Linked DNA regions of Lacticaseibacillus paracasei subsp. paracasei. The protein of the gene in region 1 binds, or shares a complex with, the protein of each later gene. Links are inferred from orthologs where the notes say so. Each region holds a gene or a part of one and is shown in the gene's direction. Other genes may lie near its edges.

Region 1 (3,904 bases):
AGGAAAGAAATATCAAGGTCACACAGGCAGATGAAACTCGAAATGGTCATACAGTTTCGGTTTTAAAAATCGGTGACCGGGAGATTGGCTTTATTGAACCGGACGGCACGCGATTTTCAGCATTTGTAGCTGGCTCGACTAAGCCTAACCGGTTCAAAACACTGGATGCCGCAGTTAATGCGTTGATTGCCGAATACCATTTACATCAAGGCTGAAACAACTCTGGCAGCGCGCATCGCAACATCCAGTGCTCCGTGATTTTAGAGGTAAATCGGTATTTGAACGGTTTTATCATCAACGTTTAGCTAGTAAAGAATATGCTTTTGCGAAAATCGAAGGCATTTTAAGAACGAAACGTGAACCAACGCGCTTAGGCAAGAGCGTGAACTGGCACGTTCAGAAACCGGGACATAGGCGACCTTGAGACGACCTGTTGGGTTTTGACCCTTTAGTTTCAAGGCTGTTATGTGCACGTTTCTGCGTCAGTGAACGTGTTTAAAGGAGGGCAGCCCGTGGAGTCACACGAAATCAAATCAAACTCAGAGGGTGATCGGATTGATTATGGCATCATCCTGTCAGTCATGTTACTGGCTTTGATCGGGCTTGTGTCCATCTATCTGGCCACCGCTCATGATACTTCTACGCTACAGAATCCTGTTCGTGCCACGGTTATGCAGGCGGCGTGGTATGTGATTGGCGGTATCGGCATCTTCTTCGTTATGCGATTTGATGCGGAGCAGCTTTGGCGCATTGCCCCTTATTTATACGGGATTGGCATTTTTCTGATGATTGCGGTATTGATTTTTTATGACCGCAACACAGAAGCCAGTACAGGTGCGAAAAGCTGGTTTGCCCTTGGCCCGATCAGTTTTCAGCCGTCAGAAGTGATGAAACCTGCCTATATTTTGATGTTGAGTCGCGTTGTGACCCAACACAATGCTGCTTTTTCACATACCATTCAACACGATTGGCAGTTAATTGGCCGGATGGTTTTGTGGACATTACCGATAGCAGTCCTCATGAAATTTCAAAATGACTTTGGGACGACACTTGTTTTTCTGGCGATTTTCGCTGGTGTTACCTTGGTTGCCGGGATTAATTGGCGCATTCTCGTGCCGATTGCACTTGTGGCTGGCATTATCGGGACAGTTGGCATTCTGTTAGTGACGCAGACATGGGGTCGATCTATTCTTGGTAGTATCGGCTTTAAAACATATCAATTTGCCCGAATTGATTCGTGGTTAAACCCTTCTGGTAGTACAACTGGCGACAGTTACCAGCTGTGGCAATCGATGAAGGCTATCGGTTCTGGTCAATTGACTGGGAAAGGGCCAATGCACATTGCAGTGCCTGTCCCAGTCCGAGAATCGGATATGATCTTTTCCGTGATTGGCGAAGCTTTCGGTTTTGTAGGTGCTGCGGTTTTGATTCTGTTATACTTTATGTTGATCTACCAAATGATTAGGGTCACGTTTGACACAAAAAATGAGTTTTATGCTTACATCTCGACTGGTGTCATCATGATGATCCTATTCCATGTATTTGAAAACATCGGCATGAACATCGGGTTACTACCATTGACGGGGATTCCGCTACCATTTATTTCACAAGGTGGTTCATTCTTGTTGGCTAATATGTTATCAGTCGGGATGGTCTTGTCGATGCGCTACCATCATACGAGCTACATGTTCAGTCGCGACACAGAAGATTTTGAATAGGGGAGAGCAAAATGGCAACAACTTATTTTTGGCAAGATGAACTGGCTTCCGGGCAAATTCGTCTCGGCTTGACCCAAGAGGCTCAAGAAACGTTAGGCAAAATCAAGTATGTTGATTTGCCAACAATTGGCGCGAGCCTTACCACCGGCAAACCTTTTTTAAGTGTTGAAGCCGAAAAAGCCGTGTTAGATCTTGAGGCACCGTTAGCAGGAACAATTGTGGACGTGCATCAGGAATTGAGTGATAAACCAGCTTTGTTAGACGAAACCGATCATAACCAAAACTGGGTTGTGACAGTTTCAACCAAATAGCTAATCAAAAAGCCGACCCGCATTTTTAAAATGACGGTCGGCTTTTTGCGGCTCTACGTCAACTGGTGTTGAAGAATAAATTTATCATTTGAGGCGGTTCTCCATTTGGGGAGCCGTCTTTGTCATGTTATGCCGTGATTTGGTAGATTCGTTTGAAGAAGTTCAGCTGATTCTTGAAGCCAAAACAGGATCGTTTGAGTGACTTGATGAGGCGGTTAACCCCTTCGATCGGACCGTTGGAATAAGGGCTGGTGACAGCGGCGAGAACAGCGACTTTGTGTCGCTTAAGCGTCGCGATCGTCATGTCCATTGCCGTACCGTTTGGCTCGTAAGTAGCTAACAGGTTTGCCAGTTCCGCGGGATGTTTCTTCACCATCAAAGCATCATGAAGCGCTAAGTAGGTCTCGTAGGTTTGCTTGAGCTTGGGCTCAGTATCAAGTGCGATATCGATGGCCTCCTGTTGCGTGACGTATTCATTCAAACCAAACAGGAACTGTTTGTGTTTAGCGTCAGGCGCAGTTTGATGAAAAAGCCGCCAGTTTGTCTTCATGATCTTATAAGGACGGCTGTGTTTGTCATCAAGCTGTTTGAGCGCTTGGACGCGTACCTGATCAAGGGCACGAGCCGCAAGTTGAATGATATGGAACCGATCAATGACGACTTGGGCCTTGGGGAAAACCTCATGAATAATCGTCTGATAAGCTGCGTTCATGTCCATGGTGACCGTCTGGACCCGAGTGCGTTCAGCGAGTGAATAATGAGCGATGAAAAAGTTTTTAATCGTGCGGTTGAATCGATCACCAAGCAAGGCAATTAGACGATGTGAATCGGCATCAAGACAGATAAACGACATCATGCCATGAGTGGAACGGAACTCATCAAAGCAGAGTCGCGTGGGTAGCCGGCGAGCCGGTCGGAGTTTGAGATTTTGGTCAATGATCCGTTGAACCGAGGAAGCTGAGATTCCGATAATACGGGCGATGGTTTTGACTGGCAACCGTTCATGCGCTAACTTCATGATTCGCTCTGTCATGTGAGTGGCGATCGTGTGGTTGGGTTGCACGAGTGGCGTCTTGGCACTGACTGTGTGGTAACAGTTATGACAGCGCCATCGTTGCTTGTGCAAGTCAATGACTGTCGGCATTTCAACCCCATTGAGGACGCGCACGTGGGCCGTATAAAACCCGTTAGGGTGCAAGGCCTCAAAGCCACACAGTGGGCACCGGGTTAACCGGTAAGTCAGCTCGGCATCAATCACATGATACTGGCGGCGACGTACCCCGTTGCCGCGATATTCATGACGAACAAAGGCAACTTTGATATTATGGTCTGGTATTCCAAGGACGGACAGTGTAGGATCGTATTGGGACATTTACTCATAACCTCGCTTGCTTTTGGTTTCGACGCTAACAAGCATAGCATGGACACTGAGTAGGTGTCTTTTTGCGTTATCCAAAAAGGGCCTACACGTTCAGTGTTGATTATTTCTCAACACCAGAAAGTGTAGACCCCTTTTTGCATGGCACATTGTGATTTAGCGCGGCTTATTCGAAGAAGCGCTTGGCAATTTCTTGATAAATTTTGATCGCCGTTGTGTAACTGTTCAGGTCGATGTGTTCATTCACTTGATGACTGAAGTGGTTATCACCGGGGCCATAGACAATCACATCAAAATGGTTAGTTGATTTGATGAACTCGGAAGCATCGGTTCCTCCAAACGCAACGGCTAATTCAGCTGGTTTACCAGTTACCGCCGCGATGGCAGCATTTGCCGAAGTTACCAAGTGGCCTGTTTTATCGGAGTGAACCGGCAGAAAACGGTGCAATACTTTCAACGTGAGTTTCGCATTGGTCGTGGCGTTGACATGTGCCACT
Region 2 (3,754 bases), 310 kb from region 1 along the record:
GTGCGGCCGTAGTAAATGCCAATTGGTTCGCTAAAGAAAGCGTTGGCTAATCGGTAGGCGTGTTTGATTTGATCCGGTGCTTTGGGCGCACCGGATAGCGCACGACTAAAAGTACCGCCTAATTGGCGCAATGGTTCGCTTAAAAGACTAACAAGACTGTTTAGCCGGGTGACATACAACCAGTCGCGATAATTGCTGAAGTTAGCTTCGTTGAACAACTGCGTAAACTCATCCAAGAACCGCGGATCATTCACAACGACCGTTTCTGGCACCTGTTTAAAGATCTTTTGTAAGAAGTCAGCAAACTTGAATGGCTTGAGTTTTTCAACAACCTCCGCTGTCGGCATCGGGTTATAGGCCTTAGGGTAATCTGCCCACTCTTCAGAACTCTTAATATGTTTCGCAATTTCTGCATCAAAGGCCAAGGCGCCAGCTAAAGTTGCCTTTTGCGCAGCAGCGTCAAGATCTGTGTAAGCTAAAAGCTTAGCCATCATATCTTTGAAAATGGTCATCAATTGTTCGCCGTTTTGATTGCCCTTGGCGTAGTATGTGGTATCCGGCAAAATGGTTCGTGGACCCATCAAATTAATCACATTTTTGCTGGTGTCTTTCATGTCAGCATCTACGTAGAAATTAAATGGCGGGTCAATCAGATGCTCCTGAAGCAGTTCGGCTGCCCGTTGATTGTAATCCGCAAGGTCTTTAATGCCAGCAACCAAATGTAGTTGCGGCAAGGCTGGTGCAAAGCCCGCTGCGTCTCGGGTCTTGAAATCCTTGGCTTGTTTGTACAGCGTCACCGCAGATGCAAAATACTTGTCTGGCGTCGTTTTTTTGCCGTCAGCAATCGCTGAAAAATCAGCCATCATTTTTTCTTCGACTTCATCGGCAAGGTCCTGAAAACCGCCAGTACTGCTTTTGTCATCAGGAATGACTGCCTGATCCGTCCAAGCCCCGTTAACTGCCCGGTACAGATCATCTTGGTAGCGCACTTCACTAGTCATTAAAAAGCCCCTTTCAATATGAACAGATATGTCATAATCTTAACGCACTTCTCATTTGCGTGCACGGTTGAATCGCTTTTCAGCCATATTCCTTTTAGTTGAGAACAATGAAGAACTGATTAAGTCAATTGTTCACAATCGAAATCGCTTTCTTTTTAATGATTAACCCGCTAAAATGGAGCATGAAGTCAAATCGATGGCTAGTCGTCAATGGCAGTCATCATTCAGGAGGATTGAAAATGTATTATGTCATTATGAAGTCTCATGATATTCGTGAGAATCTGGCAACAGAACAATATCTCATGAACTCGAAACAATTTGATGAACCGTTACTGCTGTTCTACTATGAAAAGCCGAGTGTGATTGTGGGCCGAAACCAGAATACGCTTGAAGAGTTGAATCAAAAATACGTGGAGGATCATAACATTGTTGTGACGCGGCGGTTATCCGGTGGCGGCGCAGTTTATCATGATCTCAATAACTTGTGCTTCTCGTTTGTGGTTGACAGTGACTCTGAAGAATTTGGTGACTTCAAGTCCTTCACACAGCCGATTGTTGATGCAATTCATACTTTAGGGGCGACTAGCGCTGAAGTTTCTGGCCGTAATGACATGCTGGTCGACGGTAAAAAGTTCTCTGGCAGTGCTATGTATACACGTAACGGCAAGACGTTCTCCCATGGTACTTTGATGCTGGATGTTGACATGAGTGTGATTCCTAACGTCTTGAACGTCCCAGAAGACAAGATCAAGAGTAAGGGCATTAAATCTGTTAAGAGCCGTGTGACGAACTTGCGGCCTTATCTAGATAAAAAGTATCAAAACCTCACTGTTCCTGAATTCCGCGATATTCTTTTGACTCGGTTGTTCGGCGTTGATGACATCGCTGAAATCAAAGACAAAGAGTATCACGTCACCCCAGAAGACGAAGTCGAAATTAAAAAGATTTACGATGATGTTTACAACAACTGGGATTGGGTATATGGCCATAGCCCGGAATTCACCACCAAGAAGCGGAAGCATTTTGACTATGGGACGATTGATGCTCGTTTCGATGTCAAGGAAGGCAAAATTGCTAACGTCAAATTCTATGGTGATTTCTTTGGTCCTAAGGATATTGCGGATGTTGCCGGTGCGTTAAAAGGCAAGCCTTACACGTCAGCAGCCATTAAAGACACTTTAGATGCCATCAACACGAATGAGTACTTCACCAATATTCCTAAGGACGATGTGGTTAACCTGCTCGTACCATAATCGCATCAGTTTTTAGAACTTAAGGCAGCACGGCCAAATGCTGTGCCGCCTTTTTTCATGCAAAAAGGACAACCTTTAACAGGCTGTCCTTCGATCGATCAGCGATTGATCGCTCAATTATATTTAATTTGACTAATGGCGTACGCCTGAATCCTTTTCGCTCCCCGACCTGTTGCCACGGTGATCACGCCGCGTTCATTATAAGGTTTGACAGTCGCGGCCTCAATATCGACCACGCGTCCCTTGAGCCGATGGCGATCAATCGTATTGATCGCGACCTCATGCTGCGTGTGCAATGCATCTTGAAGCAAGTTGGTAATTTCTTCCGGGCGTTGTGCCATAAGCAATTCCTCCTTCATCTAAGAGCAGACGAGCGAAAAACCTGTCCGCAGATGTCTCAATGCGCATCGCTGCTAGCCGCGGTGAACATCAGTCAGCGACGATGCAGTGACTGAAATCGGTTACAGCTTCAGTATAACGGTTGTGTCGAAAAATTTCAGTATCCGCGCGTGAGATCAACTTGATGGCTTGCCAATTGGCCGCTTGATATCAAGGTTTTGAGGTTATCATTAAATATTTTAAAAACTTTGTCGCGTAATTGCGGCACCGTGCCCGAAATATGCGGCGTGAGCAAAACGTTCGTCATGCCCCATAATGGTGAGTCTTGCGGCAGTGGTTCCGGATCCACCACATCCAAGGCAGCAGCACTGATTTGATTGTTTTTCAATGCCTGCGTCAAAGCAGCCATATCAACTGACGGACCACGGCCAATGTTAATGAAAAGCGGTTGTTTGCTAGCGGCTGCAAAGAATGCTTCATCATAAAAGTGTTTTGTATCTGGCGTTAATGGTAACGCGTTGATGACGACATCTGCTCGCCCTGCTGCCTCATGGGTCGCCACATCCGTCATCACTTGGTCAAATCCTGCAGCTGGACGGCCATGTGCACTCACGCCAATCGTATGCAAGCCCAATGCCTGGAGTTTGGTCGCAATCGTTGATCCAATATGACCGGTGCCAAAAATGACTGCTGTTTTGCCCTTAAGCAATGTCATTGGCGGTCGCTCTTGACGTAATGTCCACATGTCGCGATCTGCTCGAATGGCTGGCAAAATACAGCGACTGATCGTAAACAAGACGCCAAGCACATACTCCGCAATGGGTTCGGCGTGAATGCCGCTTGTATTAGCCAGCAAGACATGGTGTTTAGCCAACTCAGCCAATGGTAAATAATCAACGCCAGCGGACATCGCCTGCACAAACTGAAGTCGGTCAAAGTTCACGCGCGTAGCCGCAGCATTCCAACCATAAACCACGTCAATTTGTTGAGCCGTGGCATCATCAAGCTTGTCAGCATCGATGACGCTGTGTCCCGCTGCTTCAAGTGTTTGGCGCTGCTCCGGCTTCAGACTAAAGCTGTTTAGAATCTTCATCATGTCGCACTCCTTTTCAAAAAACGCGTACGTAGGCGCAAAAACCTGCGTGTAAGGACCTTGGCTCC

The links.
Region 2: the proteins of LBPC_RS05815 (region 1) and LBPC_RS07265 are in contact, whole or in part, in a crystal structure (PDB 3A7A), measured with the Escherichia coli proteins. The link is inferred for Lacticaseibacillus paracasei subsp. paracasei from one-to-one orthologs.

What each region holds. Positions count from the first base shown.
Region 1 is NZ_AP012541.1:1,162,617-1,166,520, forward strand. Bases 448-3,379 are described here. They hold LBPC_RS05815 (glycine cleavage system H family protein), read left to right. Parts: upstream 448-1,729; coding sequence 1,730-2,029; downstream 2,030-3,379. Other genes in these bases: LBPC_RS05810 (FtsW/RodA/SpoVE family cell cycle protein), read left to right, coding at 513-1,718; LBPC_RS05820 (ISL3 family transposase), read right to left, coding at 2,157-3,379. In the rest of the region: membrane protein insertion efficiency factor YidD, read left to right, coding at 1-1; LBPC_RS05805 (DUF2969 domain-containing protein), read left to right, coding at 1-215; more of LBPC_RS05820, read right to left, coding at 3,380-3,401; LBPC_RS05825 (ArgE/DapE family deacylase), read right to left, coding at 3,574-3,904. UniProt on the Escherichia coli protein: The glycine cleavage system catalyzes the degradation of glycine. The H protein shuttles the methylamine group of glycine from the P protein to the T protein.
Region 2 is NZ_AP012541.1:1,476,954-1,480,707, forward strand. The notes cover bases 466-3,247. They hold LBPC_RS07265 (lipoate--protein ligase), read left to right. Parts: upstream 466-1,240; coding sequence 1,241-2,254; downstream 2,255-3,247. Other genes in these bases: LBPC_RS07260 (M13 family metallopeptidase), read right to left, coding at 466-1,001; LBPC_RS07270 (hypothetical protein), read right to left, coding at 2,368-2,595; LBPC_RS07275 (phosphoglycerate dehydrogenase), read right to left, coding at 2,751-3,247. In the rest of the region: more of LBPC_RS07260, read right to left, coding at 1-465; more of LBPC_RS07275, read right to left, coding at 3,248-3,689. UniProt on the Escherichia coli protein: Catalyzes both the ATP-dependent activation of exogenously supplied lipoate to lipoyl-AMP and the transfer of the activated lipoyl onto the lipoyl domains of lipoate-dependent enzymes.